Regions from separate parts of the Planococcus faecalis genome, predicted to be linked through region 3. Evidence: riboswitches for the same ligand, from Rfam matches in the RefSeq annotation. Region 3 holds a riboswitch; each other region holds the start of a gene.
What was found. A riboswitch is a leader RNA that binds a small molecule or an ion and turns the genes downstream of it on or off. The one in region 3 is predicted to bind lysine.

Region 1 (3,286 bases), 1.7 Mb from region 3:
GTGTGTTAAACCGGTTGAAAAAGAAACCTATCAAGAGATGATTGATGGCATTACAAAGTTTTTAAACGGTGGATTCCGTGAAGTTAAAGTGCAATTGGTCGCAAAAATGTCGGAAGCGGCAGAAAATCTGGAATTTGAACGCGCAAAAGAATACCGTGATCAAATTAATATGATTGAAACGGTGATGGAAAAACAAAAAATGGCGATGAATGATTTTACCAATCGCGATGTTTTTGCGTATGCTGTTGATAAAGGCTGGATGTGTGTGCAAGTCTTTTTTGTGCGACAAGGCAAACTAATTGAACGAGACGTATCGCTTTTCCCCTTGTACCGCGATCCGGAAGAGGAATTTTTAACGTATCTCGGGCAATTTTATGAAAAAGCCAACCATGTGAAACCGAATGAAATTTTAATTCCTGAAGCGGATGATCCGGACATGTTAAAAGAATGGCTAGGCGTTCGTGTACTCGTTCCACAACGAGGCAAGAAAAAAGAGCTGGTGGCACTTGCTAAGAAAAATGCGGAAGTGGCCATTAAAGAAAAATTCCAATTGTTAGAGCGACAAGAAGAACGAACCATTGGCGCGTGTACAGATTTGGGTGAGGCGATGAATATTGAAGTGCCTCTTCGCATCGAAGCTTTTGATAACTCGCATATTCAAGGCGCTGATGCAGTATCTGCAATGATTACGTTTATTGATGGCAAGCCTTCTAAAAAAGACTACCGCAAATACAAGACTCGGAATGCGTCAAAGCCGGATGATTACGCGGCGATGCGAGAAGTTATCCGTCGACGTTATTCACGTGTATTGAAAGACGGTTTACCTTTACCTGACCTGATTGTTATTGATGGAGGAAAAGGACAAATGGAGTCGGCACGTGAAATTTTAGAAGATGAACTCGGTTTATCTATCCCAATTGCGGGTCTAGCAAAAGACGCTAAGCACCAAACTTCTCAATTGCTGTATGGTTCACCTGCTGAAATTGTGCCACTAAAACGGACGAGTGAAGCTTTTTACTTGCTTCAACGGATTCAAGACGAAGTCCACCGTTTTGTTATTACGTTTCACCGTCAGTTACGTGGAAAAAATTCAATTCAATCAGCACTTGATGGGCTTGAAGGGGTTGGCCCCAAACGTAAGCAACAGCTACTGAAACATTTTGGTTCTGTTAAAAAAATCAAAGAAGCATCAGTAGAACAAATCCAAGAGGCAGGAATGCCAGAAGCGCTAGCAATCTCTATTGAACAGCATTTTAAACAAGGCACATTGCCAAGCGAGTCGTAACATGGTATCGTAGAAGAATAAGTAAATCACTTGGAAAAGTGATGATAGAGGCGCGAACGTCAATAGTAAGCATCTGGAGATTTGCAGAATCTGCGAAGGATGGTGAAAGGGATGGTCGCCGAAGTGTGCGTATGACTGCTATTACGCATGCTGGTTCTGCATTTAACAAGTGCAGAGCTGTCAGAGTCAATCTCTGGAGGGCTATCTCACATGGACGTTTTTTTCGTACATGATAAGAGGTAGTTTCCCGCGGTTGCGGGGAGCTACCTTTTTTTGTGTCTAGTGGCATGATCGCTAGTCATTTTGAGGGCCACATACTAAATGTGGGAGTGGATGGAATGAAAACGATCGTCATGAAATTTGGAGGAACTTCTGTCGCGACTCCAGAAAAAATTATCGGAGTTGCCAAACGAGCTATCCGTGAAAAACAAGCAGGCAAACGCGTAGTCATTGTTGTTTCGGCGATGGGTAAGACAACTGATACGTTGCTCGGATTAGCGGGAGAAATATCAGCGGAACCGCCAAAGCGAGAAATGGATATGTTACTGGCAACAGGTGAGCAAATTACGATTTCGTTATTGGCGATGGCTTTCAAGAAACTGGGTCATGAAGCTCTATCTTTTACTGGATGGCAGGCAGGAATTGAAACAGAATCCGTACCACGTAATGCACGCATCATTAAAATAAATACAGAACGTCTTGAACGTGTGTTGGAAAATGGTTATCTTTGTGTGGTTGCCGGTTTTCAAGGAGTGGATACAATTGGTAATATTACAACCCTTGGTCGCGGTGGATCGGATACGACTGCCGTTGCGCTTGCTGCAGCACTAAAAGCGGAAAAATGTGAGATTTATACAGATGTTAACGGTGTCTATACGTCAGATCCACGGTATGTAACAGGTGCACGCAAGTTACAACAAATTTCTTATGATGAAATGTTGGAACTTGCTAATCTCGGAGCGGGCGTACTACATCCGAGAGCGGTCGAATTCGCAAAAAACAATAACGTCCCATTATCTGTCAGAGCAAGTTATTCAGACGAGCCTGGCACAATCATACAAGAGGTGATCACTGTGGAGAAAAATTTAATCGTTAGAGGTGTGGCATTCGAACCAGGAATAGCGCGCGTAACTGTGAGTTACAAAAAGCCATTCAACGGATCTCTTGCTACTATTTTTACAAAGCTTGCTGAAAATCACATTGATGTGGATATTATTGTTCAAAGCATCAGTGATGAATTTCCACCGTCTGTCTCTTTTTCTATTAGCCAGGAAAGCCTTGAAGAAACACGCCGAGTTTTAACGGAAGCACAAGATGCCATTGGTTTTCTGACACTAAATGTAGAAGTCGGCTTATCGAAAGTGTCGATAGTAGGTTCAGGCATGGTATCGAATCCTGGAGTCGCAGCTCGGATGTTCGATATTTTAAGAAGCGAAGAAGTTCCGGTGAAGATGGTTAGTACCTCTGAAATAAAAATTTCAGTCGTTGTGCCAGAAGTAGATATGAACAAATCAGCGAATGCTTTACATGCAGCGTACGGATTGGCTGCGGTAGAAGTCCACTCATAAATAATGAATTCCTAATGTAATAAAAGCTAGTGAAAAAATTCACAAAATGTTCAAATTCTCAATGCTGATATAGTAATGATGTCTACACAGTGGTTTGTACTAGAATAGTTGGAAAGAGCGATTCTCAATTAGAGAATCGCTTTTTTGAGGGAATGCTGTTAAATCGATTCTATTTCGATACATTTCCTCTAGATAGAAGGTAATCGCCTGCGAAATCCATAAGCGCTATCGGTTTAAAGGAGTTATGTTGCCTTGACGCTCCTTGAGGGGGGGAGTACAATAAATATGTCATATTATTGTATCATGATGGTGCGTGGCTTCAGGTATAGTCATACGAATCGTCTGTCTTGAACGCTACCAATTAATGTTTTGAGGGGGGTAAAATTTTGGATAACAATCGTGAATTTTTTATGCGTAGGCTGCACTCATTGTT
Region 2 (3,286 bases), 1.5 Mb from region 3:
TATGTTCAAGCCGATTTTAAAGTGGTGGTGTCAAATTTATTTGATTTGCGTGGCAATCGACCTCAATGGGCTAAGCCCTATCATATTATCCGTACAACAAACGGAACACGGATTGGATTAGTAGGTGCAACCGCAGAGTTTACGCCTTTTTATCATAAACTGGGTTGGCGACTTACAGATGCCAAAGAATCTATTATTCAAGCAGTAAAAGAAATTGAAGAACACACCGATTTAATTATTTGCTTATCACATCTTGGCATTAAAGAAGACGAGTTATTGGTGGATCTTTGTCCACAAATCAATATTATTTTGGGGGCACATACGCATCATGTTTTTCATGAAGGCAAATGGCAAGGGGACACTTTGCTAGGTGCTGCAGGAAAATTCGGTTTTTACGTTGGTCATATTGCTGTAGCAGAAGCATTTGAAAAAACCACTGCGCAACTCGTTGAAGTGTCTCGGTTACGCGAAGAACAAGAAGGATTTGATGAACTGCTAATTGAGCAGGGAAAAATACAAATGAACGAGTTAGTTTTTCATAGCGACAAGACGCTAAAAGCAGAGTGGTTTAAAGATTCAGAGCTGGCAACTTTGTTTGGACAAGCGCTGATTGAATTTACAGAAGCCGATTGTGCGTTATTTAATGCCGGAATATTTATGGAAGATATGGCAAAAGGTGCGATGACTCGCTACAACTTTCATCAAATGTTGCCTCATCCAATCAACCCTTGTCTTGTCGAGCTAAGCGGAGCAGAGTTAAAGGAGATTTATTTGCAGTCTTTGAACTCAGAATGGCCACAGCTCGAGTTAAAAGGAATGGGATTCCGTGGCGCGGTATTTGGCAAGATGATTCATTTGAATATGGAAATTATGAATCACCGGTTTTATATCAATGGGCAACTAGCAGTGCACGATCAAACTTACCGGTTGGTTACGTTAGACATGTTAACGTTTGGCTACTTTTTCCCAAGCTTGAAAAGAGCGGCTAAGACATATTTTATGCCAGAGTTTCTGCGTGATGTGTTTAGCGAGTATTTTCATAGCAAAGCCTTGAAGTAGAAGGCCTATTCGGAATATAAACGCAGTTGATTTTATGGTGATTTTGGGCTATGCTAATAAAGAAATATATATTGGTGGGTAGAGGCTGCAGGACTGATCAGTAAGATGCGCGAGTTTGACCGCGTTGAACGCATCTGAAAGGAAGTTTTGCCGAAATCGATTTTCTAGGTCTAAGAAGATGGATTGGGGTCATTCTAAATAAGAATGTCACTGTCATTTGAGCAACAGCTTAAATGGGGAGCTACAGGGTTGTTTGATGTTCTAATGCACAGACGAATTGTAGAAGGCTGACTTTATCCAATTGGAGAGGTCGGCTTTTTTTATCTCATTTTTCACCCATCAAAAATTAGGAGGAGTTTTTATGGAGAATACGATTTTTTCGATTTTGCCGCCGATTATTGCAATCGTTATGGTACTTTTAACGCGTCGTGTGCTATTGTCGCTAGGTACCGGTATTGTAGCAGCAGCTGTAATATTGACATGGTTTGCACCACTTGATGCCTTACAAGAGCTTGTAACATCATTTACGATTATTTTTTGGGATGAAGGTTTCAATGCTTATAACGTCTTTATCATTCTTTTCTTGTTGTTGCTTGGCATTATTACAGCATTCGTTAGTTTATCAGGAGGCAGCCATGCTTTCGCTGAATGGGCTTCCACACGTATCAAGTCGCGAAGAGGGGCGAAGGTTCTAACAGTAGTTCTTGGAATTGTGATCTTCATCGATGACTATTTCAATGCTTTAGCTGTAGGACAAGTTGCACGTCCAATTACTGATCGTTACAAAGTGTCACGCGCTAAGCTCGCATACTTTATCGATTCGACTGCTGCACCTGTTTGTGTCGTTTCTCCCGTATCAAGTTGGGGAGCTGCAATTATTGGGATTATTGCGACGATTTTAGCAGGACAAACTTTTGTTGAATATTCCGCACTAGAAGCTTTCTTATGGATGGCACCGATGAACTTTTATGTAGTCGCTTCTCTAGCTATTGTCTTTTTTGTTGCTATTCGTGATGTTGATTTTGGTGAAATGAAGAAACATGAAGTGCTTGCGATTACGGAAGGACAACTTTTTGATCCTAACAAAACCATTCCAGGTGAAATGAAAGAAGATTTTCCAACTCATTCACATGGACATGTTAGAGATTTATTACTACCAATTTTATTGTTGATTGTTGGTACAGTAGGAGCAATGATATGGACGGGCTATCAGAACGCAGATCAAGTATTTGATATTTGGTTGATTTTTGAAAATACAGATGTGCCAGCTTCCTTATTAACAGGTGGTGTGCTAGGTGCATTAACGTCCATTATCTTATACGTTATGCAAATGAAAAAGAACGAAACAGCTAATGTGGGCTGGATTGGCAAAGGCATTTGGGCAGGTATCAAATCAATGATGGGTGCAGTGCTAATCTTGATTTTTGCTTGGTCGCTGACTTCTTTGATCGGGTTACTTGAAACGGGTGCATATTTAGCAGGCGTTGTGTCTGAAGGCAATGTTCCGACAGCTATTCTTCCCTTTTTACTGTTTGTGTTAGCGGGTGTTATGGCTTTTTCTACAGGAACATCGTGGGGGTCTTTCGGTATTTTATTACCGATTGCCGGTACAATTATGATTGAGGCTGACCCATCCTTATTATTGCCAGCGTTATCAGCAGTGTTAGCAGGAGCGGTTTTTGGTGATCATTGTTCACCGATTTCCGATACGACGATCTTGTCTTCGACAGGAGCGGGAAGCAATCATATGGACCATGTCTTAACTCAGATACCGTATGCGTTAACCGCTGCAGGTATTGCTGCAATTGGGTACATTGTCATAGGTTTCACTGGTTCGCTATTGATTTCGTTAGGCGTAGTCTTAGCCGTGTTAGCCGTTCTCTTTGTTGTCTGGTCACAACGAACAACTATTATTGAAAAACAACAAAATATATAATGAAATCAAGGCAGAGAAGCTATTTCTCTGCCTTTTTACTTTTGCTGCAATAGTTTTTTCGAATTATATTGTGAAATCGTCTTTACATTAAAGCGCTCTCTCGGTATACTATTTTTAGATTAGTTAATAATCTGAAAACAAACAAAATTCCTATTTTTATGTAAATAGAATGGGAATACAGAGGGGGAAGAGTGATGGAACGTTCGCAATGGGGTACACGTGCCGGCTTTATCATGGCAGCTGTCGGCTCTGCAATTGGTCTTGGTAACATTTGGCGTTTTCCGTATGTTG
Region 3 (3,286 bases):
GAACTGGACTCATTGCAACCATTCGTTTACCAGCTATACTTAGCGTACAAAATATCTTTGCCTCTGGAGGTCTTATGGAAAAAGAGAATCGGTTATTGGGGGAACGCGTGTCGTTAGATAAAGAATTGATCGCACAATTGATTCATGAGGAAGTCAATACCAATCTTCAGGCTGAGCAGTTGCAAATGAATAAAGATTTTATCGAAGTCGTCAATAGAATCCGAATCGATTTTGTGGATTTAATTGGACAATCCATTAGCAATAGCTGCGACATTCAAGGAGTTTATGCGAATATTCAACGGTGGGGAGAAAAAACAGGTAATTTTTTTCTCGAAAACAATCGATCATTAGAAGACGCACTTGTAGAAGTTTCTCTGTTCCGAAAACACATTGGAACAGTCATCAAAACAGAAGCCGTTCACAAAAAAGTTGCCATTCAAGTCGTTTTTGATATTATGGAAACCTTTCATTCGTTACTGGATTATGCAGCTGTTTCCTATACAGAAGCCTACACAGTTTCATATCGACGAAAATTGGCATGCGCAAGAAAAGAATTTCTTGAACTTTCCTCACCCGTTGTCCCGGTCAGTGATCAGATTGCCGTTTTACCACTAGTGGGTAGCATTGAAATAGACCGAGCTCGTTATATACTGGAGAAAACCTTACTAGCAACAAATCAACTAAAAATTACGGTATTGATTGTAGATTTGTCAGGTGTCGTGAGAGTCGACTCAATCGTTGCAGAACAAATTATTAAAATCATTCAGTCGCTAAAGCTTGTAGGTATACGCTCGGTTCTCACGGGAATTCGTCCAGAAATTGCAGCGATGCTTGTTGGTATTGGCGTCGATTTAAAAGACATTGAAATTGGTGGCAGCCTGAAACGTGTCTTACATCAGATGAATGTCACTTAATTAAAAAAACGCTGAAGTTCCTAGACTTCAGCGTTTTTTTTAGTTAGTCAATTTGTCACTGCTTCTGAATGCAGACTGGGTAAAGACTTGTGTAACGTCAGGGTTTCTTCATCAGTCAGTGCAATCATTGGCAACCGAACGCCGCCAGTCGGAACACCTGTCATGTGCAGTGCTGCTTTAACTGGAGATGGATTTGGCGCAGCGAACAATGCTTTCATTGTTGGCAATAACCGTCTATGAATAGTTGCTGCTGTTTTCACATCACCTGTTTTAAAACTCGTAATCATGTCTTGCAGATCGTTGCCGATAATATGTGCAGCAACCGAAACGATGCCCGCACCACCGATAGACAGCATCGGTAAAGTCAGACTGTCATCGCCGCTATAGACAGTAAAAGATTCAGCTGTGTGTTCAATAATTTCTGAAGCAGCATCCAAATCACCGCTCGCTTCTTTAATAGAAACGATATTGTTAATTTGAGACAAGCGGATGACGGTTTCTGGAAGCAAGTTAACGACGCTACGTCCTGGAATGTTATAGAGCATGACAGGTAGATGAGTCGACTCCGCAATGGCTTGGAAATGTTGGAACATGCCTTCTTGTGAAGGTTTATTGTAATAAGGCGTAACTAGCATAATGCCATCTACGCCGACTTTCTCTGCTTGTTGAGTCAAAGAAATCGATGCCCGCGTATTGTTCGAGCCGGTTCCTGCGATGACCGGAATCCGTCCAGCAACAGTGTTGACGGTAAACTGGAACAATTCTACTTTTTCCTCTATCGATAAAGTTGGCGATTCGCCTGTGGTTCCTGCGACGACAAGGCCGTCAGATCCATTAGCAATCAAGTGCTCGATTAAGTTTTGCGTTGCCGGAAAATCAATTTCCTCGTATTGGTCGAATGGTGTTACCATTGCTGTAATTACTTGGCCGAAATTCATACAGAACACACCCTTTTCTAATTTTTTTCGAAGCTTAGAGGTGAGAGGCCCGTCAGGAACAAACAAAAAAGCAGCAACAGGAGGTCCTGTTGCTGCAGTAGAAACAATGTTTACCATTTGCTCCTGTGCATCAGATAGCCCTCCATATAGTTTCCTATATGACAGTCCTGCATTTATTAAATGCAGACCCAGCGCACGGAAATGTGAGATCTCCGCCACTTCGGCAAATCCCCCTTTCGGCAAACGTCAACGGATCTCATCATCCTCGTTTTGCGTACTAATGGTTTTTGCGCCTCTATCCTACTCTTGTAAAAACAAGAGCAAGAAATATTGAATTAGCTGTACTATAACAAATGTTTCTATTAATTGCAAGATGAAGAACGTAAAAAATTATAACCGAGGAGAGATAGAATGAGTGAGCAAGCCTATGACCAACTGCTAGCCATTGCAACAACAGGAAACCAGCAAGGATTTAATGCCTCTTTGCATCATAATCGTTATGAGCCTACACCTTACGATTTACTCGACAAATTGTTTGAGCATTATAGCCTGTCTCCTGAAGATTGTATCGTTGATGTTGGCTGTGGAAAAGGGCGCTTGAATTTTTATGTGCATCATTTTTTTGGTGTAAAAAGTGTAGGCATCGAAATGAATCCGACATTTTACACAGAAGCCCTCGAAAATAAAAAACAGTACGCGAAAAAGCACAAAGGTGCAGAGTTTCACATTAACTTTTGTAATTGCTTAGCTCAGAAATACCCAGTTACAGCAGACGATACCGTATTCTATTTCTTTAACCCTTTTTCAGTGGCGATATTCATCGCATTTGTGAATAAAATTTTAGCTTCAGTCGAAAAATCTCCACGGACGGTAGACATGATTTTGTTTTTTGCCTCTCAAGATTACAGTGATTATCTGGAAGCTAACGGAGTTTTTCAGCTAATAGAAGAAATTCAATTGTCGGATTTCCATAAAGATCCGCGCGAACGATTTTTAATTTATCGATTGTCTAAAATGGATTAGAACTAGTGCTCTAAAGGGTATATTTACAGTAAAACAATTGTGAAACGAGGGACCCCTATGGAATGGAAAGGTAGAAAAGCCAGTAGAAACGTTGAAGATCGGCGAGGGAAAGGTGGAGCGCTAGTAGCAGGAGGCGGCATCGGCGGTATTTTAATTGTGTTATTAGTGGCTTTTTTAGGAGGCGACCCAGGTGTCATTCTTGATCAATTGGGTGGATCCTCAGGAACGACTTCAAACCAGTCTTACGAATCAACTCCACAAGAAGAAGAATTGGCTGAATTTGTGTCAGTCGTTCTAGCGGATACGGAACAAGTTTGGACAGAAGTTTTTAAAGAAGAAGGCATGGAATATGTTGAGCCGACACTCGTTTTGTATAGTGGCAGCGTCGAGTCTGCCTGTGGAACAGCAGGC

Region 1: it holds a riboswitch for lysine, as region 3 does, so the genes downstream of both, AJGP001_RS06965 (aspartate kinase) here and dapA (4-hydroxy-tetrahydrodipicolinate synthase) in region 3, are expected to answer to the same signal.
Region 2: it holds a riboswitch for lysine, as region 3 does, so the genes downstream of both, AJGP001_RS05765 (Na+/H+ antiporter NhaC family protein) here and dapA (4-hydroxy-tetrahydrodipicolinate synthase) in region 3, are expected to answer to the same signal.

What each region holds. Positions count from the first base shown of each region.
Region 1 covers NZ_CP019401.1:1,393,243-1,396,528, forward strand. The annotation lists gene uvrC (excinuclease ABC subunit UvrC) at 1-1,285, shown strand, start outside; lysine riboswitch at 1,323-1,497, shown strand; gene AJGP001_RS06965 (aspartate kinase) at 1,624-2,853, shown strand; gene AJGP001_RS06970 (succinate dehydrogenase cytochrome b558 subunit) at 3,240-3,286, shown strand, end outside.
Region 2 covers NZ_CP019401.1:1,170,186-1,173,471, forward strand. The annotation lists gene AJGP001_RS05760 (bifunctional metallophosphatase/5'-nucleotidase) at 1-1,059, shown strand, start outside; lysine riboswitch at 1,131-1,311, shown strand; gene AJGP001_RS05765 (Na+/H+ antiporter NhaC family protein) at 1,421-2,995, shown strand; gene AJGP001_RS05770 (sodium-dependent transporter) at 3,190-3,286, shown strand, end outside.
Region 3 covers NZ_CP019401.1:3,152,121-3,155,406, reverse strand. The annotation lists gene AJGP001_RS15645 (STAS domain-containing protein) at 75-914, shown strand; gene dapA (4-hydroxy-tetrahydrodipicolinate synthase) at 962-1,852, opposite strand; lysine riboswitch at 1,980-2,158, opposite strand; gene AJGP001_RS15635 (class I SAM-dependent methyltransferase) at 2,264-2,875, shown strand; gene ypfJ (KPN_02809 family neutral zinc metallopeptidase) at 2,933-3,286, shown strand, end outside.